Regions from separate parts of the Streptomyces sp. NPDC041129 genome, predicted to be linked through region 1. Evidence: riboswitches for the same ligand, from Rfam matches in the RefSeq annotation. Region 1 holds a riboswitch; each other region holds the start of a gene.
The links. Region 1 has a riboswitch for cyclic di-AMP ahead of ACZ6B1_RS01725 (M23 family metallopeptidase). Riboswitches for the same ligand answer to the same signal wherever they lie in the genome.
Positions count from the first base shown of each region.

Region 2: linked by a shared signal. The riboswitch ahead of ACZ6B1_RS31765 (M23 family metallopeptidase) and the one ahead of ACZ6B1_RS01725 (M23 family metallopeptidase) in region 1 are both predicted to bind cyclic di-AMP.
Region 3: linked by a shared signal. The riboswitch ahead of ACZ6B1_RS16010 (transglycosylase family protein) and the one ahead of ACZ6B1_RS01725 (M23 family metallopeptidase) in region 1 are both predicted to bind cyclic di-AMP.
Region 4: linked by a shared signal. The riboswitch ahead of ACZ6B1_RS32300 (M23 family metallopeptidase) and the one ahead of ACZ6B1_RS01725 (M23 family metallopeptidase) in region 1 are both predicted to bind cyclic di-AMP.

Region 1 is NZ_JBVIYV010000001.1:397,045-404,515, reverse strand. Features, by position in the region: gene ACZ6B1_RS01740 (glutamate dehydrogenase) at 1-701, shown strand, start outside; gene ACZ6B1_RS01735 (TetR/AcrR family transcriptional regulator) at 768-1,358, shown strand; gene ACZ6B1_RS01730 (SGNH/GDSL hydrolase family protein) at 1,477-2,262, opposite strand; gene ACZ6B1_RS01725 (M23 family metallopeptidase) at 2,517-3,467, opposite strand; cyclic di-AMP (ydaO/yuaA leader) riboswitch at 3,472-3,630, opposite strand; gene ACZ6B1_RS01720 (alpha-galactosidase) at 3,938-6,037, opposite strand; gene ACZ6B1_RS01715 (tyrosine-protein phosphatase) at 6,210-7,007, shown strand; gene ACZ6B1_RS01710 (DUF6126 family protein) at 7,014-7,136, opposite strand; gene ACZ6B1_RS01705 (helix-turn-helix domain-containing protein) at 7,133-7,471, opposite strand, start outside.
Region 2 is NZ_JBVIYV010000013.1:82,586-90,056, forward strand. Features, by position in the region: gene ACZ6B1_RS31750 (bifunctional acetate--CoA ligase family protein/GNAT family N-acetyltransferase) at 1-2,360, opposite strand, end outside; gene ACZ6B1_RS31755 (HPr family phosphocarrier protein) at 2,539-2,820, shown strand; gene ACZ6B1_RS31760 (GntR family transcriptional regulator) at 2,985-3,680, opposite strand; gene ACZ6B1_RS31765 (M23 family metallopeptidase) at 3,881-4,636, opposite strand; cyclic di-AMP (ydaO/yuaA leader) riboswitch at 4,649-4,812, opposite strand; gene ACZ6B1_RS31770 (M16 family metallopeptidase) at 5,058-6,446, opposite strand; gene ACZ6B1_RS31775 (M16 family metallopeptidase) at 6,443-7,471, opposite strand, start outside.
Region 3 is NZ_JBVIYV010000004.1:82,839-90,309, reverse strand. Features, by position in the region: gene ACZ6B1_RS16020 (cytochrome P450 family protein) at 1-750, shown strand, start outside; gene ACZ6B1_RS16015 (transglycosylase family protein) at 899-1,930, shown strand; cyclic di-AMP (ydaO/yuaA leader) riboswitch at 2,107-2,279, shown strand; gene ACZ6B1_RS16010 (transglycosylase family protein) at 2,284-2,976, shown strand; gene eno (phosphopyruvate hydratase) at 3,316-4,623, shown strand; gene ACZ6B1_RS16000 (FtsB family cell division protein) at 4,746-5,222, shown strand; gene ACZ6B1_RS15995 (DUF501 domain-containing protein) at 5,305-5,844, shown strand; gene ACZ6B1_RS15990 (Ppx/GppA phosphatase family protein) at 5,841-6,797, shown strand; gene ACZ6B1_RS15985 (NAD(P)/FAD-dependent oxidoreductase) at 7,342-7,471, shown strand, end outside.
Region 4 is NZ_JBVIYV010000014.1:15,242-22,712, reverse strand. Features, by position in the region: gene ACZ6B1_RS32320 (MarR family winged helix-turn-helix transcriptional regulator) at 1-97, opposite strand, end outside; gene ACZ6B1_RS32315 (dihydrofolate reductase family protein) at 167-1,300, shown strand; tRNA gene ACZ6B1_RS32310 (tRNA-Met) at 1,367-1,440, shown strand; gene ACZ6B1_RS32305 (PP2C family protein-serine/threonine phosphatase) at 1,641-2,846, shown strand; cyclic di-AMP (ydaO/yuaA leader) riboswitch at 3,061-3,227, shown strand; gene ACZ6B1_RS32300 (M23 family metallopeptidase) at 3,237-4,277, shown strand; gene ACZ6B1_RS32295 (aldo/keto reductase) at 4,429-5,376, shown strand; gene ACZ6B1_RS32290 (PrsW family glutamic-type intramembrane protease) at 5,402-6,823, opposite strand; gene trmB (tRNA (guanosine(46)-N7)-methyltransferase TrmB) at 6,882-7,471, opposite strand, start outside.

The sequences.
Region 1 (7,471 bases):
GCCTGGACGAGCTTGCGGGCGGCTGCGGGGTCGCCGAGTCGGTGCTGGCGGCCCTGGACCGGGCATCGGTGCCGTACCGGGGCACCCGGGTGGCCGTGCAGGGGCTGGGCACGATGGGCGGGGCCACGGCGCGTTTCCTCGCGCGCGCCGGTCTGACGGTGGTGGCCGTGGCCGACGTCAAGGGGACCGTCGCCAACCCGGACGGCCTCGACGTGGAGGCACTGCTGGCCGCGCGGGACGCCTACGGCACGCTCGACCGCTCCGTACTGCGCCCGGCCGACCGTGAGCTGCCCGGCGACGCCTGGCTGTCGGCGGACGCCGAGGTCCTGGTGCCGGCGGCGGTCTCGTACGCGGTCGACACCGCCGGGCAGGAGCGGATCACCGCCCGCTGGATCGTCGAGGCCGCCAACATGCCCGTAGTGCCGGAGGCGGAGCGGCTGCTGGCCGCGCGCGGGGTGACGGTGCTGCCGGACGTGGTGGTCAACTCCGCCACCAACGCCTGGTGGTGGTGGACGCTGTTCGGCGACGTCGGCCCGGACGCCGACGAGGCGTTCGCCCACATCCGCCGCTCGATGCGTGCCCTGACCGGCACGGTGCTGGACCGCGCGCGGGCGGACGGGACGACTCCGCGCGCCGCCGCCCACGCCCTGGTGGCGGACCGGCTGCCGGTGATCGCCGGGCGTTTCGGCTGGTACCGCTGACCCCGGCGGGCGCCGGGGCCGTCGGGGCCCTGGGGCGGCGTCCGGCGGACGGACTAGTGTGACCGCGTGGCGAGAGTGCGGTTGAGCGTGGCCGAGCGGCGGGAGGAGATGCTGCGGGCCGCCATCGGGCAGATCGAGGCGCGGGGCGTGGCGGCGGTCAGGATCGCCGACGTGGCCTCGGCGCTCGGGGTGAGCAACGCGCTGGTGCTGTACCACTTCTCGACGAAGGAGAAGCTGGTGGCCGCCGCCTTCGCCTACGCGGCCGAGGACGATCTCGCGCGTCTGCGCGCGCTGCTGGACCGGCGGACCTCCGCGCTGCGCCGGCTGCGCGCCGCCGTGCGCTGGTACGCGCCCACGGGCCAGGCCAAGGGCTGGCGGCTGTGGATCGAGGGCTGGGCGGTGTCGCTGCGCGAGCCGGCCCTTCGGGCGGTCACCCGGGACCTCGACCAGCAGTGGAAGGCGGCGATCGCCGAGGTCATCGCCGAGGGCGTGGCGGCGGGCGAGTTCACCTGCCCCGACCCGACGGGCACCGCCCTGCGGCTCACCGCCCTGCTCGACGGCCTGGCCGTACAGCTGACGTCCTACCCGGGCGCGGTGCCACGCGCCCGCGCACAGGAATGGGTGAACGACACCCTGGCCCGGGAACTGGGCCTGTAGCGGGTGGAATCCACCGGCCGGAGCGCCCCGGCCGGGAACGCGGGCCGGGTCCGGCGGGCACGCGTGAGTGCCCGTACCGCCGGGACAGCGGTACGGGCACTCACGCCGCGCGTCGGGGTCAGGCGACCGCCGCGATGCGCATCTTGATGTCGACCGGCGAAAGGGCACCCTTCGCCGTGACGTGGTCCCCGGAGGACTCGCCGCGCAGCCGGCGGCCGATCCACGGGACGAGGTACTCGCGGGCCCAGTGGACGTCGTCCCGGCGGATCTCCAGGGTGCCCCGGGGCGGGAGCGGCGGCCAGGCCTGCTCCGGGTCGGCCGGGATCTCCAGGCCGAGGGCCTGACCGGCGCGCAGCGCCACGCGCGTGTGCCCCTCGGGCGAGAGGTGCAGACGGTCGTTGTCCCAGGCCCTGCGGTCCTGGACGGACCTCAGGGACCACAGGTCGAGCACGGGACAGCCGTACCGGTCGGCGATGGCGCGGACGTGCCCGTTGTAGGTGGCGATCTTGCCGCGCAGATGCTTGAGCACCGGCACACCCCGGGTGTCGAAGCCGGTCGTCACCATCACCGTGCCCGCGGCCGCCGCGAGGGGGGCGATCGCGCGCTCGAAGCGCTCGGCCACCTCGTCGGGGTCGGTGCCGGGCCGGATGATGTCGTTGCCGCCCGCACAGAAGGAGACGAGGTCCGGGGCCAGTTCGACGGCCTTCGGGAGCTGGTGCTCGACGATCTGGTCGAGCAGCTTCCCGCGGACCGCGAGGTTGGTGTACGTGAAGTCGCCCTCGGGCCGCCGGTCGGCGAGCAGGACCGCGAAGCGGTCGGCCCAGCCCACGAACGCCCCGTCGGGCCCGGGGTCGCCGACGCCCTCGGTGAAGCTGTCCCCCACCGCTACGTACGACCCGATCACTGATGTGTTGTCACTCTTCGAATCGTCTGCCACGTCGGACCATGATTCACCTTCGGATGTGACTTACGCGACCGTAGGCAGGGGTTGACGAGCGGTGAGATGAGACACCCTTAAAGAGTTTGCCAATCCAGGAATAAGGCCGGCAAGGGAACCGTCCGGACACACCGAAGGCCGGACCCGGGGATCGGGGGCCCGGCCTTCGGAGGCGTGTCAGGCAGGTGGTTGCGCGCAGCGCGTCCCTCGGCGCGGGTGACTCAGAGGGCGACGCCGTGCGAGCGGAGGTAGGCGACCGGGTCCACGTCAGAGCCGTAGTTCGGCGTGGTGCGGATCTCGAAGTGCAGGTGCGGGCCGGTCACGTTGCCGGTCGCGCCGGACAGGCCGACCTGCTGGCCGGCGGTCACCGTCTGACCGGCCGACACCGAGAGCTGGGAGAGGTGGGCGTACTGGGCGTAGTAGCCGTCGTTCAGCTTGATGACGACCTGGTTGCCGTACGCGCCGCCCCAGCCGGCGGAGACGACGGTGCCGGCGCCGATGGCCTTCAGGGAGGTGCCGGTGGGGACGACGAAGTCGACGCCCGTGTGGTAGCCGCTGGACCACATGCTGCCCGCCACGTGGTAGGCGGTGCCGACGGTGGGTGCGGCGACCGGGAGGGTGTAGCCGGTCACGGGGGCGGCCTGGGTGGCGGGGGCGGCCTCGGCCGCCTGGGTGGCGCGGGACACCGCCTGCGTGGCAGGGGCGGCCGGGGCGGCCTTCGCCGGGGCCGCCGCCCGGGCGTCCGAAGACCGTGAGGCCCGCGAGGGGGCGGGGGACTCGGTGCGGGTCGGGGCGGCGGCCTTCTTGCCGAGCGACAGCTTCAGACCCGGGTGGATCAGCGCCGGATTCTCGCCGACGGCCTGCCGGTTGTCCGCGTAGAGCCGGTGCCAGCCACCGCTCACGCGCTGCTCACCGGCGATCTTCGCGAGGCAGTCGCCGGACTTCACCGTGTAGCTGCGGACGCCGGAGGCCTTCTGCGCGGCGGTCTTGCCGGCCGCCGTCTTCTCCACGGACTGCACGGCCTTTGCGGAGACGGGCTGCGCGGTGGCGGCGTGCGCCCCGGTGGCGCCCAGCAGGGGCAGGGCCAGTGCGGCGCCGCCGGTTCCGGCGACGGCGATGGAACGGGTGAAACGCTGAGCCTTGGGACGGCGGTGCTTACCCTTCGCGGGCATGACGCATTCCTCTCCGGCGCCTGCGAGGTGAGCTGTCGGGTTCGGGCTGGAGCTGCCCGGCCGCGCGGTGCGCGGCTGCACCCCGAGCCTGTCGCGGAGACCGGGACAGGCCGTCGTACCTGGTGGGTCCCCCGCTCCTGCCGGGCACGGGTCATGTGTGTGGGACTCCGGGCGGCGGCAGGATTCGGCGTTCCGTCCGGATTGCTGGCGAACGTAAGCGAGCGGGACGCACGGAAACAAGCGCCCGATTCCCGGCGTTCAGGTGCCAGAAGATCCAAATGGGAAATTCGTGGTCACCGTGCGTGAATTCCCACCCGCGCCGTCGATTCAAATTCCCGCCCCTCTTGGGGAATTAGGTGGACATGACGAACAGCGGACGGTCACGGCTATGACGCTCCTCACGCACCACTCCCCCAGGTGCCTTTACTCCGGGCCGAGTTGGAATGAAGGCGGCAATTGGGACAGAAGCATCAGATGCGGCGCAGGCGGATAACCACCGCGTCCAGGTCGCCACGCAGCCCGGTCGGCAGTCCGTGGTGCAGCAGGACGGCACCCCGATGCACTTCGCCCGTTTTGAGGCATTCATACGATGCCGTCGGGTCGAGCCCGCGCAGCCGTAGGCGCGGCACCGGCTCTCCGTAGTTCTGCGCCTGGAGGCAGGCCAGGACCACCGCCTCGCCCCCGAGTACGTACTGGACGGCGCTCAGGCCGCCCACCGGGGGCCGCAGCCGGTACAGGTCGCCCCGCTGGACGAGCGGCCTGATCTCCTTGTAGAGGGCCACCCAGCCCCGGGCCTCGGCCAGTTCCTCGTCGGTCCACTCGGTGAGGTCGCCGCCGACCCCGAGGACGCCCGCCATGGCGCTCACGAACCGGAAGCGCAAGGAGGTTGCCCTGCCGTTGAGCTGGGTGTTCGGGCTGTCGGTGACCCAGGCGGCCATCACGCGCGCGGGATGTATCTGGCTGAAGCCGTGCTGGATGGCGAGCCGGTCGAGCGGGTCGGTGTTGTCGGAGGTCCACACCTGGTCGGTGCGGCTCAGCGCACCGAGGTCGATCCGGCCTCCGCCGCCCGAGCAGGACTCGAAGGCGACCCGGGGGTGGGCGGCGCGCAGCCGGTCCAGCAGGGCGTACAGCGCGCGGACGTGGTCCACCCACAGGCGCTGCGGATACGGCTCGCCCGGCCATCCGGCGTCGGTGAAGCAGCGGTTGAAGTCCCACTTCACATAGTCGATCGGAGCGCCGGACAGCAGGGTGTCCAGCCGCTCCCACAGATACTCCTGGACGTCCTCCCGGGCGAGGTTGAGGACGAGCTGGTTGCGCAGTTCCGTCCGCCTGCGGCCGGGCTGGTACTGCACCCAGTCGGGGTGGGCGCGGTACAGGTCGCTGTCCGGGTTGACCATCTCGGGCTCGACCCAGATGCCGAACCGCATGCCGAGGTCGTGCACCTGGTCCGCCAGGGGCTTGAGGCCGTGCGGGAACCGGTCGGGGTTGGGCGTCCAGTCGCCGAGTCCGGCCCGGTCGCTGGTGCGGGCCCCGAACCAGCCGTCGTCGACCACGAACAGCTCGACGCCGAGGCCGGCCGCCCGCCGGGCGAGCGCCGCCTGCTGCTCCTCGGAGATGTCGAAGAAGGTCGCCTCCCAGGAGTTGAACAGCACCGGCCGGTCCCGCTCGGCGTCCGGGATCACATGCGCGCGCTGATAGGCGTGCCAGGTCCGGCTGGCCCCGCCGAAGCCGCCGTCGCTCCACAGGCCCGCGAACACGGGGGTGGTGTACGACTCCCCCGGCCCCAGGAGCAGCAGGCCCGAGTCGTCGTGGCCGGCCCCGCCGGTGATCTGCACGCGCGCGTCCGGGAGCTGGGCGACGGCGATCCGCCAGGAGCCGGACCAGCCCAGAGCGCAGCCGTAGACCTCGCCGCGTTCCTCGGTGGCGTCGGCGTCGAGGGCGACCCAGGGCAGGTGCTGGTGGCCGGTGTGGCCGCGGCGGCTGCCGATGACCTTCTCGCCGTGGGTGAGCGGCGCGCGCGTGAGCAGGGACTCAGCGGCCCAGCGGCCGTGCAGCTGGGACAGTCGCCAGCCGTCCCGTTCGGGCAGGGTCCAGGTGGCGGCGTCGGCGCGCAGCAGCTCCACGCGCGTGCGCCCGCCGTTCTCCAGGGTGACCCGGCGCTCCACGACGTCGCCGCGCATCCGGTAGTACAGCGTGATCGCCAGTCCGTCGTCCTCGAAGCGCAGCCGCAGCTCCGCGCCGTCGGCGCCGTCTCCCGTCCCGTCCCTGTCGCACTCGTACGACACGAAGCGCCATTCGGTGCCGCGCCGCTCGTCGGTGCGCACGCTGAGGGCGGGGCGGACGAAGCGGGGGCCGCCCTCGACGGGGTACTCCTCGCGGCCGTCGAGGGGGGACTCGAAGGGCCGGTAGGCGGGCAGCGGGCTCAGGGCCAGGGCCTCGGCGTCGGCGAGCGCGATGCGGGGCCCCCAGTGGAGGTGGAGCAGTTCGTGCGCCTCGGTCAGGTGCAGGGCATAGCTGCTGGTGGGCCCCGACAGGAGCCAGGTGCGTCCGTTCTCGGCGATGTCCACCATCGAGACCTCACAGGTGTCAACAGATCCGCGCAGGTGCGCACATCATCGGGGCCGGTGCGCTCCGGTGGCAACGCCTGTGGACAACTCATTGCCCGAGGTAATCGATGTCGTATCGTCGACGCAGCCCCCGCCGGCGAGCCGAGCCGACGGGTTCCGACCGGGAGGAGCCCCCGTGACGCAGCAGGTCCCGTCGACCGAGCCCGAGCTGGCCGGAGTGCGCAATTTCCGCGACGTGGGCGGACTGCCGACCGAGGACGGCCGGCGGGTGCGCCCGGGCGTGCTGTTCCGCAGCGGCCACCTCGCGCACGCGACGGAGGAGGACGCGGCCTTCCTCGGCTCCCTGGGCCTGCACACGGTGTTCGACTTCCGCAACGCGGCCGACCAGAAGCTGGAGGGCCCGGACGTCGCCCTGCCGGGGGTGCGGAACGTGAACCTGCCGCTGAGCGACCCGGCGGACGGTGCCGAGTTCTGGAAGATGGTCCGTGACGGCGACCTCGACCAGCTGCGCGGCATCCTCGCGGACGGCAAGGCCGCCGCCCGGATGGTCGCCTCGTACCGGACGATCGTCACCGAGCGCACCGCCGAGCACTCCCGGGTGCTGCACGCGCTGGCCGAGGACAGCGTCCCCGCGCTGATGCACTGCGCCGCGGGCAAGGACCGGGCGGGCATCTCCATAGCGGTGACCCTGCTCGCCGTGGGCGTGGAGCGCGACGCGGTCGTCGCCGACTACCTGGAGTCCAACGCCAAGCACCGCCGCTACAAGGTGCGCCGCAACGGCAGCCCCGACTCCGCGTACACCCCCGAGGTGATGGAGCTGCTCAGCCCGCTCTTCGACGCGCGCGCGGAGTACCTGCAGGCGGCGTTCGGGAGCATCGAGGCGACGTGGGGCGGACTCGACGCCTACTTCGAGCAGGGCCTCGGACTCACCTCGCGGACCCGTGAGCGGCTGCGGGAGCGCCTGCTCGACTGACGTCCGTCAGCTCTTGGCGCCCACCGCGAAGAGCAGGTAGAGGAACGCGGCGAACAGGTGGCCCACGGCGATGTAGATGATCAGCCGGATCCACAGGGAGCGGGGGAACTTCTCCTCGAAGTCGCTCATGGCAGCTCTCCGGTAAGGGAGCCCAGGCACAGCGCGGCCGTGGGGCTCTGCAGCAGGGTGTGGACGAACAGCAGCTCCACACCGCCCTGGTCCTCGGCGGCCAGGCGGTGCGGGGTGAGGGAGTCGAAGTGCGCGCTGTCTCCGGGGGCGAGCAGGTGCGCGGTGTCACCGAGGCGCAGCCTCAGGCGCCCCTTCAGGACGTGCAGCCACTCCTCGCCGGGGTGGACGCGCACGATGTCGCCCTGCGCGCCGTAAGGCACCCGGACGCGCAGCGCCTGCATGCCCCGCCCGGACGCGCCGGCCTGGAAGTAGGTCCAGCCGCCCGCGCGGGTGGG
Region 2 (7,471 bases), on a different contig from region 1:
TCGGCGCGGTGCCGCAGGTGCGGGGCGGTGGCCTTGAGGGCCACCGGGAAGCCGAGGGTGCGGGCGGCCTCGGCGGCGGCGTCGGGGGTGGGCGCGGGCAGCGAGCGGCGGACCGGGATGCCGTACCTGCCGAGCAGTTCGCAGGTCTCCGCCTCCCCGAGGGTGAGCCCCTGCCCGCGTTCGAGCAGGACGCCGATCAGTTCGGCGGCGCCCTTCTCGTCGATGTCGTCGTACTCCGGGACCTTGCCGGGATCGGCGGCCTCGCGCCGCCACTGTCCGTACTTCACGGCCTCGGCGAGGGCGCGGACGGCTCGCTCGGCGGCGGGGTAGGCGGGGATGAGACGGGTCCCGTCCTCCGCGGGAGCGCCCGGCACGTCGGGCACCGCGGCCGGCGGTCGCCGCCCGGGGCGGGAGGGTCCGGTGCCCTCCGGGGCGCCGGGTGCCTGCGCGGGCCGGGGTGCGGCGTGCGCGGCGCCCGGAGCCTGCGGGGCCGTGCTCGCCGCGGCCGACAAAGCCTCCGCGAGCCCGCCGAGTTCCACGTGCACCACGAGCACGGGTTTGCCGGACACCCCGGAGGCCGCCGACCGCAGCGCCTCGGCCAGTTCGGCGTCGCCGGGCGAGCCCTCCCCGATCGCCGGGATCGCCGTGACGACGACCGCGTCGCAGGTGCCGTCCGCCAGTGCCCTCGACAGCGCGCGGTGGAAGTCCTCCGCGGTCGCGGCGGTGGTCAGGTCCAGCGGGGGTGAGGGCCGCAGTCCCTCCGCGAGACAGCGGTCGTACGTCAGCAGGCCCAGCGACTCGGAGTTTCCGAGGATCGCCACCCGGGGCCCGGCGGGCAGCGGCTGCCGGGCCAGCAGCAGGCCCGCGTCGACCAGCTCGGTGATCGTGTCGACCCGGATGACGCCGGCCTGCCGGAGCAGCGCCGACACGGTCGCGGGCGGCAGCCGCGTCGCCCGTACCGCGTGTCCCTGTGGCGCGGATCCGGCCCCCTGCACCACGACCAGCGGCTTGGCCGCCGCCGTGCGCCGGGCGAGGCGGTTGAACTTGCGGGGGTTGCCGATGGACTCCAGGTACATCAGGGCGACGTCGGTGTCGGGGTCGTCGTACCAGTACTGGAGGACATCGTTGCCCGAGACGTCGGCCCGGTTGCCGGACGACACGAAGGTGGACACACCCGTGACGCCCGTGACCCCTCCGCCGCGCCGGTGCAGCCGGGACAGCAGGGCGATGCCGATGGCACCGGACTGGGCGAACAGGCCGATGCGGCCGGCCCGGGGCATCTCCGGGGCCAGCGAGGCGTTCAGCCGGACGCCGGGCGCGGTGTTGATGATCCCGAAGGCGTTGGGTCCGATGATCCGCATGCCGTACGCGCGCGCCTGCCGCACCAGGGCCCGCTGCCGCTCGCGTCCCTCGGGCCCGCTCTCGGCGTATCCGGCGGACAGCACCACGAGTCCCTGCACCCCGTGCTCGCCGCACTCGGCGACGACCGCGGGCACGTGCTCGGCCGGGACGGCCACGACGGCGAGGTCGACGGGGCCCTCGATGTCCCGCACCGAGCGGTGCGCGGGCACCCCGTCGACCTCCTCGAGGTCCTCGGCGAAGGCCTTGTTCACGGCGTGCAGCCCGCCCCGGTAGCCGGCCTCCCGGATGTTGCCGAGGACGCCGCGGCCGACTCCGCCGGGCGTGCGGCCGACGCCGACGACGGCGACGGAGCCGGGCGCCAGCAGCCGGCGTACCGAGCGGGCCTCGGCGCGCTGCTCCCGCGCGCGCTGTACGGCGACCGAGCGGTCGGTGGGCTCGAGGTCGAACTCCAGCCGTACGACGCCGTCCTCGAAGCTGCGCTTCTGGGTGTATCCGGCGTCCGTGAACACCTTGATCATCTTGGTGTTGGCGGGCAGCACCTCGGCGGCGAAGCGCCGGATGCCCCGCTCGCGGGCGACGGCCGCGACGTGCTCCAGCAGGGCGGACGCGACGCCGCGGCCCTGGTGGGCGTCCTGGACCAAAAAGGCCACCTCGGCCTCGTCGGCGGGCACGGACGCGGGCATGCCGTCGGCGCCGATGCGGTCGTAGCGTACGGTGGCGATGAACTCGCCGCCGATCGTGGCTGCGAGTCCCACCCGGTCCACGAAGTCGTGGTGAGTGAAGCGGTGGACGTCCTTGGCGGACAGACGTGGGTACGGCGCGAAGAAGCGGTAGTACTTCGACTCGTCCGAGACCTGCTCGTAGAAGCTGACCAGGCGGTCGGCGTCATCAACGGTGATGGGCCTGATGCGCGCGGTACCCCCGTCGCGCAGCACCACGTCCGCCTCCCAGTGAGCGGGGTACTCGTGCCGGTCCTGCCGGTCCGCCGGGCTCTGCATGCGCCCCAGGGTACGGCTCGCGTACGGCGACGTCGCGAGGCAGTCTGTGGAGGACGACAAGCCGGATCGAGGCCGCGGTCCGGCGGCACACCGCAGCGGGACACAGGACCGCTCGGGGCACGCTTCGCGATATGGGAAACTGGTCTAGACAACCCTGAACACCGAAGGGCAGCAACACATGGCTGAGCGCCGCGTCAACGTCGGCTGGGCCGAGGGCCTCCACGCCCGCCCCGCCTCCATCTTCGTCCGAGCCGCCACGGCCACAGGCGTCCCGGTGACGATCGCCAAGGCCGGGGGCAACCCCGTCAACGCGGCCTCCATGCTGGCCGTTCTGGGTCTGGGCGCCCAGGGCGGCGAGGAGATCGTCCTCGCCTCCGACGCCGAGGGCGCGGACATCGCCCTGGACCGTCTGGCCAAGCTGGTCGCCGAGGGCCTCGAGGAACTGCCCGAGACGGTCTGAGCGCGAGCTCACGAGAAACACCGGAGCCGTGCCACCCCTTTCCGGGCGGCACGGCTCCGCCGTTTCACCGGCCGAATGGGTCGCACGGGAAAGCCGCACGGGAAATTCGGGCAGCGGAAATACGCCGCCCCAGAATTCCCCCCTCTTTGTATACGGCCCTCGTGTTAATGCCGCGGGCCCGACATGTTTACAGGATGTTGCGAAGTCCTCACACGGTCCGGGCGGCCCTCGCCGCCGGAAAAGCGCAACCGGTGCGCGACCGTCGCGCGCTCGGTGTGCAGAGCCGTGAGCGCACGCGCGCGTTCGCCGTCGCCGCGGGCCACCGCGTCCACGATCGCGCCGTGCTCGGCCCAGGAGTCCACCGGGCTCGGTGGGGCCGCCACCGCGTACATCCAGGCGATCTTGTGCCGGAGCTGGGTCAGCATCGATGTCAGCGAGGGGCTGCCGGATGCCTGGGCGAGCGTCTCGTGGAACCAGCCCCCCAGCGCGCGCAGATCCTCGCTGTTGCCCCTCCTGGCCCGCTCCTGGCCCAGCCTGACGAGGCCGCGCAGCACCTTCAGATGGGCCTCGGTGCGCCGCTGGGCGGCCCGGGAGGCGCCGAGCGGCTCCAGGAGCATGCGCATCTCCAGCAGGTCGGCGGCCTCCTGATCGGTCGGCTCGGCCACGCACGCGCCCGCGTGCCGCCGGGTCACCACGAAGCCCTCCGCCTCCAGGGTGCGCAGGGCCTCACGGACGGGGACACGCGAGACGCCGTAGCGGCGGGCCAGGACTTCCTCGGTGAGCCGGCCGCCGCGCTCATGGACACCTGCGACGATGTCGTCCCGGATCGCCGTGCACACCGAGTGCGCCGGAATACGCATGACCGACCTCCGCCTTAATCCCCGTGAAACGCCGACGATGGACGTGTTGATCCGTGACTCTATTCCAAGGGAGCGGAATTTCCGACGGCGAGCCGGAATCCATGCATACTTTTTGGCCGGACGGCTTGACGGACGCCCTCGAAAACGGCGAAAGCCCCGGCTCGGTGAGCCGGGGCTTTCGGTTGTCCGCGCGGGAGGGGTCAGACGTTCACGCCGTGCTTGCGGAGGTAGGCGATGGGGTCGACGTCCGAGCCGTACTCGGGGCTCGTGCGGGCCTCGAAGTGGAGGTGCGGGCCGGTGACGTTGCCGGTCGCGCCGGAGAGGCCGATCTGCTGGCCCGGAATCACCTTCTGGCCCACCGTGACGCCGATGGACGACAGGTGGCCGTACTGGGTGTACATGCCGTCGGCCATCCGGATCACGATCTGGTTGCCGTACGCCCCGCCCCAGCCGGTGGAGACGACGGTGCCGGCGCCGACCGCGTGCACGGAGGTGCCGCTGGCGGCGTGGAAGTCGATGCCCGTGTGCGAGCCGGAGGACCACAGGGAGCTGCTGGCCTGGTAGGCCGTGGAGACGTACGAGTGCACGATCGGGGCGACGAAGGCGTTCAGGCGCTTGCGCTCGGCCTCACGGGCGGCGCGCGCCGCGGCCTCGCGTTCCCTCTTCGCCTCGGCGGCGGCCGCCTTTGCGGCGGCCTCCTCGGCCGCCTGGCGCTCGGCGGCCTGGGTCTGGGCGGCGGCCTGCTCGTCGATCTGCTCGGCGACCTCGTCGCTCACGCTGATCACCGGCGTGAGACCGGTCTGCTCGACTGGCCTTTCCGCGGCGAGCGCCGGGGAGGCCGCGAGGGTGCCGATGACACCCGTGGTGGTGAGGGCCGCTACACCCGCCGCCTGAGCGGTGGTGCGCTTGACGCGGCCGGGCTTGCGGTGCTTCCCGGAGGCGCACATGAACGCCATGAAGTGGCTGGTCCTTTCCTTCCCTCTCGCCTACCGGGTTAGCTGACGGGTTCGGAGCAGGAAGGTCTCCTACGGACCCCCTCGCTCGCGCGCGGGCGTCCGATTCACCCCAGGGACTGCGATGGGTCCCCGGCTCCCCTGGCTCGCGCCGTACGGGGACTCGGCGATGACTGTCCGGTGCCGCGGGCGCGGCGCACTGCCTGACGGACAGCCCGGACGACGCTAAGCGGCCCGGTCTTCGGCACCCAAACGGATCCGGTCTTTTGTAGCGCATCCCACAGGGCAGACAGGCAACCTCCGCCTCAATTCGGACATTCGAACAAGGGCGGCTCCCCCGTTTCGGGAAGGACCGCGCACGCAATGGGGACCTGACGGCCCGTCGGCCGCGAGGTCCCCACGCGCGCGTGACGCCGTACGGCCGCTACTCGGCGGTGACGACGGTGACTTCGCCGATGCCGAGCGCCTTCACGGGCTCCTTGATCTGCGCCGCGTCACCGACGAGGACCGTCACCAGGCCGTCCACGGGGAAGGCGCTGACGACCGCCGCGGTGGCCTCCACGGTGCCGGTGGCCGCGAGCTGCTGATACAGCGTCGCCTGGAAGTCGTCGGGCAGGTGCTGCTCGACCTGGTCGGCCAGGGTGCTCGCGACGGCCGCCGCGGTCTCGTACTTCAGCGGCGCCACCCCGACCAGGTTCTGCACGGCGACGTCCCGCTCGGCGTCGGTGAGGCCCTCCGCCGCGAGGGTGCGCAGCACCTTCCACAGGTCGTCGAGCGCCGGTCCGGTGTTGGGGGTGTCCACGGAACCGCTGATGGCGAGCATCGCGGCGCCGGTGCCGTCCGGGGCGGACCGCAGGACCTGACCGAAGGCGCGCACGCCGTAGGTGTAGCCCTTCTCCTCGCGCAGCACGCGGTCCAGGCGGGAGGTGAGGGTGCCGCCGAGGCAGTAGGTGCCGAGCACCTGGGCGGGCCACACCCGGTCGTGCCGGTCGGGGCCGATCCGGCCGATGAGGAGCTGCGTCTGGACGGCGCCGGGCCGGTCGACGATGACGACACGGCCGGTGTCGTCGGCGGTCACCGGCGGCACCGGGCGCGGCTCGGCGGGGGTGCCGGACCAGGCGCCCAGGGTGTCGGCGAGCAGCGCGTCCAGATCGATGCCGGTGAGGTCGCCGACCACGACCGCGGTCGCCGTCGCGGGTCGGACATGACGGTCGTAGAAGGCGCGGACCGCGCCCGCGTCGATCTTCTCGACCGTCTCCTCGGTGCCCTGCCGCGGGCGCGACATGCGCGCGGCGGCCGGGAACAGCTCCCTGGAGAGCTCCTTGGCGGCGCGGCGGGAGGGGTTCGCCAGCTCGTGCGGGATCTCGTCCAGCCGGTTGCGCACCAGCCGCTCGACCTCGCTCTCCGCGAAGGCGGGGGCGCGCAGTGCGTCGGCGAGCAGGCCGAGGCCCTTGGCCAGGCGGGAGGCCGGCACCTCGAGGCTGAGCCGGACGCCGGGGTGGTCGGCGTGCGCGTCGAGCGTGGCGCCGGCCCGCTCCAGCTCGGCGGCGTAGTCCTCGGCCGAGTGCTTGTCGGTGCCCTCGGAGAAGGCCCGCGCCATGATCGTGGCGACGCCGTCGAGGCCGGACGGCTCGGCGTCCAGGGGCGCGTCGAGCAGCACCTCGACGGCGACGACCTGCTGGCCGGGGCGGTGGCAGCGCAGCACGGTCAGGCCGTTGTCCAGCGTGCCGCGCTCGGGGGCCGGGAATGCCCAGGGCCTGGCCTCGCCCGGCTGCGGCTGGGGGTGGAAGTCCATCGGGGCGAGCTCGCTCACTTGGCCGTCTCCTCGTTGTCGTATCGGCCCTCCACGGTCGCTTCGGCCTCCGGGTCCTCGGGGACGTCGGCGTCCTCGACGGCCTCCGGGGACTTGGGCTCGTACACGAGGACCGCGCGGTTGTCCGGGCGCAGGCGGGCCTTGGCGACCTCCTGGACCTGCTCGGGGGTCACCTCGAGAACGCGCTCGACGGCCGTCAGGGCGAGCTGCGGATCGCCGAACAGGACGGCGAACCGGCACAGTTCGTCGGCGCGGCCGGCGACCGTGCCGAGCCGGTCCAGCCACTCGCGCTCCAACTGGGCCTGCGCGCGCTCCATCTCCTCGGGCGTGGGGCCCTCCTCGGCGAACCGGGCCAGCTCCTCGTCGATCGCGGCCTCGATCACCGGCACCTCGACGTCACCGGAGGTCTTCACGTCCAGCCAGCCGAGCGAGGGCGCGCCGGCCAGCCGCAGCAGGCCGAAGCCGGCCGCGACGGCCGTACGGTCCCGGCGCACCAGCCGGTTGTACAGGCGGGAGGACTCGCCGCCGCCGAGGACGGTCAGGGCCAGGTCCGCCGCGTCCGCGTCGCGCGTGCCGTCGTGCGGAAGCCGGTAGGCGGCCATCAGGGCGCGCGCCGGGACCTCCTCCTCGACGACCTCGCGCAGCTGGCCGCCGATGACCTCGGGCAGCGAGCCGTCGCGGGGCGCGGGCTTGCCGTCGTGGCCGGGGATCGAGCCGAAGTACTTCTCGATCCAGGCGAGGGTCTGCTTCGGGTCGATGTCGCCGACCACGGACAGCACCGCGTTGTTGGGCGCGTAGTACGTCCGGAAGAACCGGCGCGCGTCCTCCAGGGTGGCCGCGTCCAGGTCGGCCATCGAGCCGATCGGCGTGTGGTGGTAGGGGTGGCCCTCCGGGTAGACCAGGGCGGTCAGCTTCTCGAAGGCGGTGCCGTAGGGGACGTTGTCGTAGCGCTGGCGGCGCTCGTTCTTGACGACGTCCCGCTGGTTCTCCATGGACTCCTCGTCCAGGGCGGCCAGCAGGGAGCC
Region 3 (7,471 bases), on a different contig from region 1:
ATCAGGCACGGCGGAGGACCGCGCGGCGGGGTCGCCCGGTCGGTGAAGAAGATGCGCGGCTACCTCGCCGAGCTGATCCACCGCAAGCGTGCGGCACTGCCGGCCGAGCCCACCCCGGGCGAGGACCTGATCTCCGGCCTCATCCGCGCCTCCGACCACGGTGAGCACCTCACCGAGAACGAGGCCGCCGCGATGGCCTTCATCCTTCTGTTCGCCGGCTTCGAGACGACCGTCAACCTCATCGGCAACGGCACCTACGCCCTGCTCACCCACCCCGAGCAGCGCCACCGGCTGCAGGACTCCCTCGCCCGCGGCGAACAGGGCCTGCTCGAGACCGGTGTCGAGGAACTGCTGCGCTACGACGGCCCGGTCGAGCTGGCCACCTGGCGGTTCGCCACCCAGCCGCTCACCCTCGGCGGGCAGGACATCGCGGCCGGCGACCCGGTGCTCGTCGTCCTCGCCGCGGCCGACCGGGACCCGGAGCGGTTCGCCGACCCGGATGTCCTCGACCTCGCCCGCGAGGACAACCAGCACCTCGGCTACGGCCACGGCATCCACTACTGCCTCGGCGCCCCGCTCGCCCGGCTGGAGGGCCGGACCGCGCTCGCCACGCTCCTCACCCGCCTCCCCGACCTGCGGCTCGCGGCCGATCCGGCCGATCTGCGCTGGCGCGGCGGGCTCATCATGCGCGGGCTGCGCACCCTGCCCGTGGAGTTCACCCCGGCCGCGGAACAGGCCGTACAACCCTGAACGTGAAGGGCGTTCAACTTTGTGATCTTCACGTGATCTGTGCGGCATGAACTTGTGACAAGTGATCGTATGCCTATACGTTCACCCATCAGCGCGGCCCGAGCATTACGCGCCGCGCCGGTCCCGCTGTCGCACGAAAGGCTTCCGCATGCTCTCCGGGAACGGTCGTCACCGTCGCCCCCGTCAGGCTCCGGCTCTTCTCGTCGCGGCCGGAGTGACCGGCTCCGCCATCGCCATCCCGCTCCTCGGCGCCGCGAGCGCCAACGCGGCCGACGGCACCACCTGGGACAAGGTCGCCGAATGCGAGAGCGGCGGCTCCTGGAGCGCCGACACGGGCAACGGGTACTACGGCGGGCTGCAGATCTCACAGGACGACTGGGACGCCTACAGCGGCACCAAGTACGCCGCCACCGCCGACCAGGCCAGCCGCTCGCAGCAGATCGCCGTCGCCGAGAAGATCCTCGCCGACCAGGGCACCACGCCCTGGACCACCTGTGCCCTGCTCTCCGGTCTGACCTCCAACTCCGGATCCCTGGACGTCGACACGGGTGTCGGGGGCTCCGGGAAGTCCGACGCGGACCAGGACGAGTCGGGCGACTCCTCCGGCTCCACGGACTCGTCCGGTTCCACCGATGATTCCGACTCGTCCGGTCTGCCGGATTCCTCCTCGTCGCCCGACTCCTCCTCGGGCTCGGCGGACAAGTCGCCCTCGGGTGCGGACAAGGGTGCCGGTTCCAAGGGGTCGGGCAAGAGCACGGATGCCCCCAAGTCCGACAAATCCGCATCGCCGAGCGCCGAGACGTCGCAGGGGAGCGAGTCCGCGACCGCGGAACCCGCTGTGGAGGACTCGGACAATTCATGGCAGACCGGCGGTTCTTGGAGCCTCGTCGACACCGGAGCGCTCAGCAGTGGCGGACGTCACCGCGGGGGTAGTGCGGACGAAAGCGTGACAAACGGTCAGAGCGCCGCCTCGTCGGGCAAGCACGCCTCCCGCGGGGCGGACGCCTACACCGTGCATGAGGGCGACACCCTGGCCTCCATCGCCGACTCCCTTGACGTGGACGGTGGATGGCACGAGCTCTACTCCCTGAACAAGAAGGCCATCGGCGCCGACCCGAACCACATCTCCGCCGGTCAGACCCTGGAAGTCGGTAGCGAAACGGGCCAAAAGCAGCGGTAGTTGACGCCCGTATTGGTCGTCGATGTCCGTTTCGGGGAAAGTGTGGGATGAGTCTCAGAAGCCCTGATCGTCTTTGAAATTCCCTCGATCGCGTGTCTACGGTCATGACCGCTCGTCACCACGAGCCCCGGCTGTCGCAACGCCGAATCCTGCCAGCGGCCGCCCGGGAACAGTCGTCGCGTAATGCGCCGTAGGCAGGAGCGGGGGACCCAAGGTAAGTGCCGGAACCAGCGGTCGCGCTGGAACCGGCTAGGGGTGGAGCCGCGGCCCGCGAAAGCGGGCCCGCGGCCGGGCAACTCAACCGGCCCGAACCCGACAGCTCACCTCGCAGGCGTCGGTGAGGGGATCCATCCATGCTGTTCTCCAGCAAGGGCAAGCACCGTCGTCCGTCCAAGGCCACCCGTGCCATCGCGCTGGCCGGTGTCACCGGCGCCGCCGTCGCCGCCCCGCTGATGGCGGCCGGCAACGCCTCCGCCGCCACCACCTCCGAGTGGGACGCGGTCGCCCAGTGCGAGTCCGGTGGCAACTGGTCCATCAACACCGGCAACGGCTACTACGGCGGTCTGCAGTTCTCCGCCTCCACCTGGGCCGCCTACGGCGGTACGCAGTACGCCGGGCAGGCCGACCAGGCCTCCAAGGCCCAGCAGATAGCCGTCGCCGAGAAGGTCCTCGCCGCCCAGGGCAAGGGCGCCTGGCCGGTGTGCGGCAAGGGCCTGTCCAGCACCCCCAACAACGGCTCCGCCCCGAGCGGCTCCTCCAAGAGCACCTCCTCGGGTAGCACCGCCAGCCGCTCCACCGACCAGCAGGCCGCCTCCCGCTCCAGCGAGCGCCCGGCCGCGAGCGCGAAGAAGACCGTCACCACCCCGACCGGCAAGAAGGTCAAGAAGGGCGACGGCGAGTACAAGGTGGTCAAGGGCGACACCCTCGGCACCATCGCCGAGAAGCACAAGGTCGACGGCGGCTGGCAGAAGCTGTTCAAGCTGAACAAGGACATCGTCGAGGACGCCGACCTCATCTACCCGGGCCAGCAGCTGCACCTGAAGTGACACCTGGCTCCGACCGGAACCACAGTGCCCTCACAAGGCCGTCCCCCAGGCTGAAGGCCGCGTGAGGGTCATTCCCCCCGTCCCCCACGGGCTCCCCGCCCCGGTGCGTTTTCCCCCGTACGCACCGGGGCGGGGCTGTGTTTTCCCCGGCCCTTCCCCTCTTCGTTCGCGGGACCTCACCCGGACCCCTTTGTTCCGGGCAGGAACAATGGGTACCGTCTCCCTGTCCACGGGACGGTCGGTCGGTGGCCGACGCCCCTTGGACGGTTAGGCTCTAGTCGCAAGGCAGAGCCGTAAGGCACCCCGCCCCGCACTTCCAGCGTCACATCCAAGAAGGAGATGCTCGTGCCGTCCATCGACGTCGTCGTAGCCCGGGAAATCCTGGACTCCCGAGGCAACCCCACGGTCGAGGTCGAGGTCGGCCTCGACGACGGCAGCACGGGTCGTGCCGCCGTTCCGTCCGGTGCCTCCACCGGTGCCTTCGAGGCCATCGAGCTCCGCGACGGCGACCCCAACCGCTACCAGGGCAAGGGCGTCGAGAAGGCCGTCCTCGCCGTCATCGAGCAGATCGGCCCGGAGCTGGTCGGCTACGACGCCACCGAGCAGCGCCTGATCGACCAGGCGATGTTCGACCTGGACGCCACCGACAACAAGGGCTCCCTCGGCGCCAACGCCATCCTCGGCGTCTCCCTCGCCGTCGCGCACGCCGCCTCCGAGGCCAGCGACCTCCCGCTGTTCCGCTACCTGGGCGGCCCGAACGCGCACCTGCTGCCGGTGCCGATGATGAACATCCTGAACGGCGGCTCGCACGCCGACTCCAACGTGGACATCCAGGAGTTCATGATCGCCCCGATCGGCGCGGAGTCCTTCTCCGAGGCCCTGCGCTGGGGCACCGAGGTCTACCACACGCTGAAGAAGGTCCTGAAGAGCAAGGGCCTGTCCACCGGCCTCGGCGACGAGGGCGGCTTCGCCCCGAACCTCGGCTCCAACCGCGAGGCCCTCGACCTCATCCTCGAGGCCGTCAAGGAAGCCGGCTACGCGCCCGGCGAGCAGATCGCCCTCGCGCTCGACGTCGCCGCCTCCGAGTTCTACAAGGACGGCAAGTACCTCTTCGAGGGCAAGGAGCGCTCCGCCGCCGAGATGACGGAGTACTACGAGGAGCTCGTCGCGGCCTACCCGCTCGTCTCCATCGAGGACCCGCTGTTCGAGGACGACTGGGCCGGCTGGAAGATCATCACCGACAAGCTCGGCGACAAGGTCCAGCTCGTCGGTGACGACCTGTTCGTCACCAACCCCGAGCGCCTCGCCCGCGGCATCGACGAGGGCGCCGCCAACGCCCTGCTGGTCAAGGTGAACCAGATCGGCTCGCTCACCGAGACCCTGGACGCCGTCGAGCTGGCCCAGCGCAACGGCTTCAAGTGCATGATGTCCCACCGCTCCGGTGAGACCGAGGACGTCACCATCGCCGACCTGGCCGTCGCCACCAACTGCGGCCAGATCAAGACCGGTGCCCCGGCCCGCTCCGAGCGCGTCGCCAAGTACAACCAGCTCCTGCGCATCGAGGAGATCCTCGACGACGCCGCGGTGTACGCCGGCCGCAGCGCGTTCCCGCGCTTCCGCGGCCACACCGAGGTCTCCAAGGGCTGACCTCCGCCGGGCCGATCCGAACGGGACGGCCCGGGTATCAGCCAGTCGTACGTACGTCCCCGTACCCGGTCCCGTACCGTGTGCGGGGACGTACGCACGTGGAAGGGGAGGCGGAGAGCCAGATGGCCGTCAAGGACCGGGACCGTTTCTCCACCGCCACCAGGCTGCGCGCCCTCGGCGAGCAGACCGCGGCCAGGGTCTACCGCTCCCAGACCAAACGGCAGGCCCGCCGCTCCCGGCTCACCGGCCGCGCGGCCCTGCTGGCACTGGTGCTGTGCTCGCTGATCGTCGCCCTCGCCTACCCGATGCGGCAGTACGTCTCCCAGCGTGCCGAGATCTCCGACCTCCAGCGGGAGCGGGGGCAGGCCCGGCAGCGCGTAGAAGAACTGCGTGACCTCAAGGCGCGCTGGCAGGACGACGCCTACGCCGAGCAGCAGATCCGGCGCCGGCTGCACTACGTGATGCCCGGGGAGACGGGCTACGTCGTCGTCGACCCGGGCGAGGCCAGGCAGTCCCGCGCCGACCTCGGGGCCGCCCACCGGCCCTGGTACGCGAACGTCTGGGACGGGGTCGACAAGGCCGACGCCTCCGACCAGTGACCGGACCCCGGCCGGCCACCGGCCGCCACCAGTAACCGGCCCGCGGGCCGGCCTCCGACAGAAAGCCACCCTGAAAGCAGTCATGGAAACGCCTCCGCCGCCCACTCCGCGCACCGAGCCCACCGACGCGGACGTCGAGGCCTTCAAGCAGCAGCTGGGCCGCCCGCCGCGGGGCCTGCGGGCCATCGCGCACCGCTGCCCCTGCGGCCAGCCGGACGTCGTGGAGACGGCGCCCCGGCTGCCCGACGGCACGCCCTTCCCGACGACGTACTACCTGACGTGCCCGCGCGCCAACTCGGCGATCGGCACGCTGGAGGCCGACGGCGTCATGAAGGAGATGACCGAGCGGCTGGGGACCGACCCGGAGCTGGCCGCCGCCTACCGGGCCGCCCACGAGGACTACATCCGGCGCCGGGACGAGATCGAGGTGCTGGCGGGCTTCCCGAGCGCCGGCGGCATGCCGGACCGGGTGAAGTGCCTGCACGTGCTGGTGGCCCACTCGCTGGCCGCCGGGCCGGGCGTGAACCCGCTCGGCGACGAGGCGATCGCGATGCTCCCCGAGTGGTGGAGCAAGGGTCCGTGCGTGACGCCGTGCGAGCCGGCCGGGGAGGACGAGAAGTGACCCGCGTGGCCGCCGTCGACTGCGGTACGAACTCCATCCGCCTGCTGGTCGCCGACGCCGATCCCGTGACCGGTGAACTCGTCGAACTGGACCGGCGGATGACGATCGTGCGGCTCGGCCAGGGCGTCGACCGCACCGGCCGGCTCGCCCCCGAGGCGCTGGAGCGGACCTTCGCCGCCTGCCGTGAGTACGCCGAGGTCATCAAGGAGCACGGCGCGCAGAGGATCCGCTTCGTGGCCACCTCCGCCTCCCGGGACGCCGAGAACCGGGACGACTTCGTGCGCGGCGTCGTGGACATCCTCGGCGTCGAGCCCGAGGTCATCACCGGCGACCAGGAGGCCGAGTTCTCCTTCACCGGCGCGACCAACGAGCTCAGGGGCCACGACCACCTGCCCCGCCCCTACCTCGTGGTGGACATCGGCGGCGGCTCCACCGAGTTCGTCGTCGGCGACGACCACGTACGGGCCGCGCGGTCGGTGGACGTCGGCTGCGTGCGGATGACCGAACGGCACCTGGTGCACGAGGGCGAGGTCGTCGATCCGCCCACCGAGGAGCGGATCGCGGCCATGAGGGCGGACATCGAGGCCGCCCTCGACCTCGCCGAGCGGACGGTCCCGCTGCGCGAGGCGCGCACCCTGGTCGGCCTCGCCGGTTCGGTCACCACCGTCTCGGCGATCGCCCAGGAGCTGCCCGAGTACGACTCCGCGCGCATCCACCACTCCCGCGTCACCCGGGAGCGCGTCCGCGAGATCACGGACGAGTTGCTGCACTCCACGCACGCCGAGCGCGCGGCGATCCCCTCCATGCACCCGGGCCGGGTCGACGTGATCGGCGCGGGCGCCCTCGTGCTGCTCGCGATCATGGAGCGGACCGGTGCCGAAGAGGTCGTCGTCAGCGAGCACGACATCCTCGACGGCATCGCCTTCGGCGCGGCGCAGAGCGCGGCGCCGTAAGCGGCTGCCGAACGGCTGGGGCGGGCGCGTCACCGCGCCCGCCGGCGAGCGGAAGCCGGCGGCCCGTGCCGCCGGTGGCCGCGGTCAACGCCCCGTTCCCAGGGGCACTTTCCGTCCGGATGCTACTGATGAGTAGCCTCTGTTGAGCAGTTCGGATAACGTGTGAGCGAGCCGTTCGGCGCCTCCGGCGGCACCCCGTCGGGAAAGTTCGTGAACTTCTTCACAAGGAATTCCGTCCCGTGCGGCCGGGAAGCGGGGCCGGGTGGCCCTTCCGGGGGTTCATCTGTCGTTTGAACATGTTCAGATGATGGGTGCACGAGGGGCCTGGGAGGAATGCTCCGAGTGTGTTTCCCGTCCCTCACGGACGCCCTGAATCGACAGAGAGGCAGCTCACGCGGCCTTGACAACGGGTCAGACCGCCCCGCGGTTCCGGGTTCGCGACATGACCTGCGTCACGCGGGGCGCGGAGTTTAGCACAGGGTGTGCAAGAGCTTGTGAAGGGGCGCACGAGCAGCCCCCCTGAGCCGGGTGGATACTCGATGGCATGAGCACCACGGAGCGTCCCAGGATCCTCGTAGTAGGCGGTGGGTACGTAGGCCTGTACGCAGCTCGGCGCATCCTCAAGAAGATGCGCTACGGCGAGGCGACCGTCACGGTCGTCGACCCCCGGTCGT
Region 4 (7,471 bases), on a different contig from region 1:
GGAGATGCCGGTCGATGGCGTCCTCCAGCAGCCGGGAGGCGGCGATGTAGGCGCGCCAGGCGCGCTGCTCCTCGGGAGTGAGCCAGCGGGTCGTCATGCCGCCAGTGTAAGTTTGTTTCAAACTTGAACCAAGACTCCGCCGGAGTCTTCGCGAGGGAGCGCGCCGATGCCGTACCCGTACGTCCTGCTGTCCGCCGCCGTCTCCCTCGACGGCTACCTCGACGACACCGGCCCCGACCGGCTGCTGCTCTCCAGTCCGGCCGACTTCGACCGCGTCGACGAGGTGCGGGCCTCGGTGGACGCCATCCTGATCGGCGCCGGCACCATCCGCGCCGACAACCCCCGGCTCCTCGTCAACTCGCCCGGCCGCCGCGCCGCCCGGGTGGCCGAGGGCCGGCCCGCGTACCCCCTGAAGATCGCCGTCACCGCCTCCGGCGACCTCGACCCGGCCGCGAACTTCTGGCACACCGGCGGCGAGAAGCTCGTGTACACCACCGACCGGGGCGCCGAACGGGCCGCCCGCGCCCTCGGCGGGACCGCCGACGTGGTCCCCCTCGGCCCCGAGCTCGACTGGCGCGCCCTGCTGGAGCACCTGCACGACGTGCGCGGGGTGCGGCGCCTGATGGTCGAGGGCGGCGGAACCATCCACACCCAGCTCCTCCAGCAGGGCCTCGCCGACGAGCTCCAGCTCGTCCTCGCTCCGCTGTTCGTCGGCGACCCGGCCGCTCCGCGCCTGTTCGGCCCGGGGGAGTACCAGGGCGGCCGGCTCCGGCTCACCGAGTACCGCCGGATCGAGGACGTCGTCCTCATGCGCTACGAACCCACCGCCCCCGGCACCGGCTCGGCGCCGGCCGCCGCCGACCGGCGCTGGCTGGCCACCGCCTGTGAGCTGGCCGCCCTGTGCCCGCCCTCCCGCACGGCGTTCAGCGTCGGCGCGGTGGTGGTGGCCGCCGACGGCAGCGAGCTGGCCCGGGGCCACTCGCGCGAGGGCGGCGACCCCGTGGTGCACGCCGAGGAGGCGGCCCTGGCGAAGCTCGACCCGGCCGACCCCCGGCTGCCCGGCGCCACCGTCTACAGCAGCCTGGAGCCCTGCTCCCGCCGCGCCTCCCGCCCCGCACCCTGTGCCGAGCTGATCCTGCGCGCGGGCGTGCGCCGGGTCGTCACGGCCTGGCGGGAGCCGGACACCTTCGTACCCGGGGCCGACGGCACCGGGGTGCTGGCGGCCGCCGGCGTGGACGTCGTCCTGCTCCCCGAGTACGAGGGCCCGGCCAAGGCGCCGAACGCCCACCTGCTGCCCTGACCGGCGCCGCGCGGAAACGTGTGTGCGGAGCACCCCCGCGCATGGCGTATGCTTGAGACACAACGACGCGGGGTGGAGCAGCTCGGTAGCTCGCTGGGCTCATAACCCAGAGGTCGCAGGTTCAAATCCTGTCCCCGCTACTGAAGACTCAGGGCCGGAATCCAGTTCATGGATTCCGGCCCTGAGTGTTTCCCACTGGACTCCCGCCGGACCCGGGGAAGGCCGCCTCGCGAGTCGAGTGGCGTACGTCACAGCAGGTCATCCGCTCGGGCCACAGCAGTCGCCCGCCTCCCGCGCCCCCGCCACGCTGGTCGTACGTCGAGGACACGGGAGACCAGCAGTGCGCCCTGGTGAGGTGGAGGAGAGCCCGTACGCCAGGGCGGGCGGCCGGCTCCCCGGCGGACCCGTCCCGGATCCGGGCCTCGGTACCGGCCCCGCGCCCGTGCCTCCGGAGCGGTGCCGCCGCCCCGTCGCACACGCCCTGCCCAGCCTCCTCGCCCTCCTGCTCATCGCCGGCGGGCTCCTGTACGACCTGCTCACCCCGCGCGACTTCACCGCCGTGCCCTTCTTCACGGCCGCACCGCTGGTCGCCGCGCCCCTGACCTCGCTGCGCACCACGCTCCTCACCGGGCTGGCCGCCCTGGCCGCCACCTATGTGGTGCACGCCCACTTCGGACCGGGGCTGGACGTCAACACCGTCACCCAGGTCGTCACCGTGGCCACGGTCGCCCTGCTGGCCGTCGCCATCAACCGCGTCGTACGCCTCGGCGACCGGCGGCTCGCCTCCGTCCGGGAGATCGCCGAGGCCGCCCAGCGGGCCGTGCTGCCCGAGCCCGCCCCGCGCATCGCCGGCCTCGACATCGCGGCCCGGTACGAGGCGGCGCAGGAGGGCGCGTTCATCGGCGGTGACCTGTACGCGGTGCAGGACGGCCCGCACGGCGTACGGCTGGTCGTCGGGGACGTGCGCGGCAAGGGCATGGGCGCGGTCGCCGCCGTCGCCGTGGTGATCGGGGCGTTCCGGGAGGCCGCCGAGCAGGAGGCCACGCTGGAGGCGGTGGCCGGGCGGCTGGAGCGCGCGCTGGCCCGCGAGGGCACCCGGCGCGACGGGGTCGACGCGCTGGAGGGCTTCACCACCGTCGTGCTCGCCGAACTGCCGCACGGCGAGGGGGTGGTGCGGATCGTCAACCGCGGTCATCCGCCGCCCCTGCTGCTGCACGCCGACGGCACCCTGCGTGCCCTGACCGCGGACGAGCCCGCGTTGCCGCTCGGCATGGCCGAGCTCGGCCGGTGGCCCGACCGCGCGGCCGAGACCCGTTTCCCGGACGGCGCCACCCTGCTGCTCCACACCGACGGCCTCACCGAGGCCCGTGACACCCACGGCCGGTTCTACGACCCGGCGCGCCGGCTCGCCGGGCGCCGCTTCCCCGATCCGCGCACCCTGCTCACCCGGCTCGCCGCCGACGTCAGGCGGCACTCCGGGGGCGGCATGGCGGACGACATGGCGCTGCTGGCCGTGCGCCGACCCGGCCGATGTGACCAACAGTGATCGGATGGCAGCCCTCCGCTTGCCCGCTGAGTCACCATCAAAAACCCGCTGACTCCTGAAAGCAGGTCAACTCGCCCGTTTTTCACGGTCGTGCGGCGTACGTCCACCCTGGGGAACATTAATGATCAAGCCGAACGGCTTGGAATCTCACAGGTGGGTCTATTAACGTTCGATAACGCAGCGCGGTCGTCCCAGCCGTCACAAGAGGCGGCTCCGTGCGCACGCGCCGAATCCCGCAAGGGAACCGGGGAACCACCACCTTGGGGTGAATCACGCGGATGCCACCGTGAACCGATCCGGTTCCCGGCACGTATACGCGCGTAGGAGACCTTCCTGCTCCGAACCCGTCAGCTAACCCGGTAGGCGGAGGAAGGAAAGGAGTACGCCCGCGTGGCGTCCAACCGGCCTGCCCCCGAAGCCCCATTCGTGCCCAGCCAGCGTGACACCGAAACATTCGGCTACGGCGGCTACCGCGCCGAAGAGGGCCCCTGGGAGGAGTGGAACCCCACCGAGGAGTCCATCCGCCCCGTACGCGGCCGGCACCGCGTCGCCAAGCAGCGCGGCGGCGGACTCGCCCGCAGCTCCACCGTCCTCGGCGTCGGCGTCATAGCGGCCGTCGGAGCGGGCGGCATGGCCAGCGCCCACACCGGAAAGCCGCCGGTGTCCATCTCGATGCCCGATCTGCCCTCCGTCGGCTCCCTGTTCGACGACGACCACTCAGAGGCGTCCGAGGCCACCACGGCCTCGCTCAGCACGGTCGGCACCACCGCCGCCGCCGACAGCGACCAGGACGGCTCCGACGCGGGCGAGACCCTGCGCAACCGGATCATGGCCCAGGCCGAGCAGCAGCAGAGCAAGGCCGACTCCAAGGCCGCAGCGGCAGCGGCGGCCGCCGCCGAGAAGCAGGCCGCCGACGCGGCCGCCAAGGCGAAGAAGGAAGCCGCCGCCAAGGCCGCCGAGGCCAAGGAGGAGGCCGAGGCCGCCGCCAAGAAGAAGGCCGAGGAGGAGCGGCTGGCCGAGCTGGCCAAGCAGTACACGCTGCCCACGTCCTCGTACACGATCACCTCGACCTTCGGTCAGGCCGGCTCGATGTGGTCCTCCGGCTACCACACCGGCCTCGACTTCGCCGCGCCCACCGGCACGCTGATCAAGGCCGTCCACAGCGGCACCATCACCGAGGCGGGCTGGGCCGGCTCCTACGGCTACCGCACCATCCTCACCCTCGACGACGGCACCGAGCTCTGGTTCTGCCACCAGTCCTCGATCAGCGTCTCCGTCGGCCAGAAGGTCAGCACCGGCGACGTCATCGGCCGCGTCGGCGCCACCGGCAACGTCACCGGCCCGCACCTGCACCTGGAGGTCCACCCCGGCGGTGCGGCCACCGGCATCGACCCGATGGCGTGGCTGCACGGCAAGGGCCTCAACCCCTGAGCCGGCCCCGAGCCTCCTGACCGGCCCGGCACCTCGGACCGCTTCCCCGGCCGCCCCGACGCCACCCCGGTGTCAGGGCGGCCGGTCGTGTTCACACACCGTTCGCGAGATCCCGGAATGGGCGGTACCGGGGTGATCGTTGTAACAGGGCATGACTGCTTCTCTGCGCAAACTCGGATCCTCCGACCTCGAGGTCTTCCCGCTCGCCCTCGGCGGCAACGTCTTCGGCTGGACCGCCGACGAGAAGACCTCCTTCGCCGTCCTCGACGCCTACACGGCCGCCGGCGGCAACTTCGTCGACACCGCCGACTCCTACTCGGCGTGGATCGAGGGCAACAAGGGCGGTGAGTCGGAGACCATCATCGGCAAGTGGCTCAAGGCCCGCGGCAACCGCTCCGACGTCGTCGTCGCGACCAAGGTGAGCCAGCACCCGGAGTACCAGGGGCTCACCGCGGCCAACATCAAGGCCGCCGCCGACGCCTCCCTGCGCCGCCTGGACACCGACTACATCGACCTCTACTACACGCACTTCGACAAGCCCGAGGTGCCGGTGGAGGAGATCATCGGCGCCCTGGACGAACTGGTGAAGGCGGGCAAGGTCCGGCAGATCGCCGCCTCCAACATCAGCCCCGAGCGGCTGCGGGCCTCCCTCGACTTCTCCGACCGCGAGGGACTGGCCCGGTACGTCGCTCTCCAGCCCCACTACAACCTGGTCTCCCGCGACACCTACGAGGGTCCGCTGCAGGACCTGGCCGCCGGTGAGGGCCTCGCGGCGGTCCCGTACTTCGCCCTCGCCTCCGGCTTCCTCACCGGCAAGTACCGCCCCGGCGCGACGGTCGACAGCGCCCGCGCCGGCTCGGCCGCCAAGCACCTGGACTCCGACCGCGGCCGGCGGGTGCTCACGGCCCTGGACGAGATCGCCGGCGCGCACGACGCCCCCGTCGCCACGGTCGCCCTCGCCTGGCTGGCCGCCCGGCCGACGGTCACGGCCCCCATCGCCTCGGCCCGCACGGTGGAACAGCTCCCGGCGCTGCTGGGCGTGGCGGAGCTGCGGCTCACCCAGGAGGAACTGGACCGCCTGAACGAGGCCTCCGCCTGACCCCCGGCCGGGGGCGGATGCCCGGTCAGGACTGGTACGGGTTGTACCCCGGGTACCGGGCCGGCGGCACGGGCGGGTTCCCGTACGGCACCGCCGGATATCCGTACGGCACCGCCGGGTGCCCGTAGCCCGGCGGGTGCCCGTAGGCCGTCGGGTGCCCGTACGCCGCCGGGCGGCCGGCGGGCACCGCCGGATACCCGTACCGCGCCCAGTACGCCGAGGCCGCCGGCATCGGGGCCACGGTCCTGGCCGCGTGCTCCAGCGCCGGCCGGGCCACCTCCCGGCGCCGCCACAGCTCGGCGAGCAGCTCCTGCTCCCGCGCGGCGGAGTCGGCGCCGGCCCGTCCCCGCCGCCCCCGGTGGCGCAGGAAGGCCAGGGAGGTGGCGTACGCCTCGTACTGCGCGACCGCCCGCCCGGCGGGCCGCCCGCCGAGGTGGCGGCGGGCGTGATCCCGGGCGGCGCGGCGCGCCCGCATCGACCCCAGGACGAACGGCTCGGCCGGCCCGAGCCACCCGGCGTGGACATACGCCGGCAGCTCCTCCCGCACGGTCCGCAGTTCCCGCTGCCGGGTCCAGACCGCCAGCCAGGTCAGCAGCCCGAACGCGGGCACCATGAAGGCGGCGTAGACGGCGAGGAACCCGAACTGGCCGAAGGTCGCGGAGCCGTTCCACAGGGCGTGCATGCTCATCGCCAGCAGCAGTCCGCCGAGCGGGACCAGCACGCGCCGGGCGGGCTGCCGTTCGGTGGAGAGCGCGGCGACACCGAAGCCGATGCCGGTGAACACGGTGAACAGGGGGTGCGCGAACGGGGACATCACGACGCGCACGAAGAAGGTCGCGGCGGTGACGGAGGCGATGCCGTGGCCGCCGCTGAGCTGGTCGGTCCCGAAGGCCGTGCCCAGGTAGAGGATGTTCTCGGTGAACGCGAAGCCGGTGGCGGTGACCCCGGCTATCACCACGCCGTCGACGATCCCGGTGAAGTCCCGTCTGCGGAAGAGGTAGACCAGCAGCACGGCCGCGGCCTTCGCGGACTCCTCGACGACGGGAGCTATCACGGTGGCGCCCAGGGTGTCGGCACCGGCGGGATCGGCGGTCGAGGTGGCTATCCACTTCGTCGCGAAACTGTTGGCGACGATGGCTATCAGCGCCGCCGCGCAGGCGCCCCAGGCGAACGCGAAGACCAGGTTCCGCCAGGGGCCGGGTTCGACCCGGTCCAGCCAGCGGAAGGCGGCTAGGAGCCAGGGCACGGGCAGCACGGCGAGCCCGAGACCGACCAGGAACCCCGTGGTGCCGGTCTGCCGGCGCACCAGGGCCAGGATGACCAGGCCGGACAGCGCCAGCAGCGTGATCAGCGCCCCGTAGCGCACCCACCGGCGCTGCCACCAGTGCGGGTGCGTTCCGCTTCCGGGGCCGGGTGAGTAGCTCGGGTACGGGGGACTGATGGCCACGGCATCGACCCTAACGGTGACCGGGGGAACGGGCTGGTGCTGGTCGGAAGGACAGGACCTAGCGATCCCGGTGCGGTACGCGGCGGAAGAGCAGATCGTTCACCACGTGTCCCTTTTCCAGCCCCTGTCCCTCGAAACGGGTCAGCGGCCGGAACTGCGGACGCGGCGCGAAACCGCCGTCGGTCCGGGTGTTCTCGAAGTCCGGGTGGGCGGTGAGCACCTCGAGCATCTGCTCGGCGTACGGCTCCCAGTCGGTCGCGCAGTGCAGGACCGCACCCGGCCGCAGCCGGCTCGCGGCCAGCGTCAGGAACTCGGGCTGGATCAGCCGCCGCTTGTGGTGCCGCTTCTTGGGCCAGGGGTCGGGGAAGTACACGCGCAGCCCGTCGAGCGAGTCGGGCGCGAGCATCTCCCGGAGCAGGATGATGGCGTCGCCGTTGGCCACCCGGACGTTGGACAGCCCGCTCTGGTCGGCGAGGTTGAGCAGGTTGCCCTGGCCCGGGGTGTGCACGTCGACCGCGAGGATGTTGGTGCCGGGGTCCCCGGCCGCCATGCGCGCGGTGGCCTCACCCATCCCGAACCCGATCTCCAGCACGACGGGGCCGCCGTCACCGAACAGCTCGCCGAGGTCGATGACCCGCTGCCCGTCGA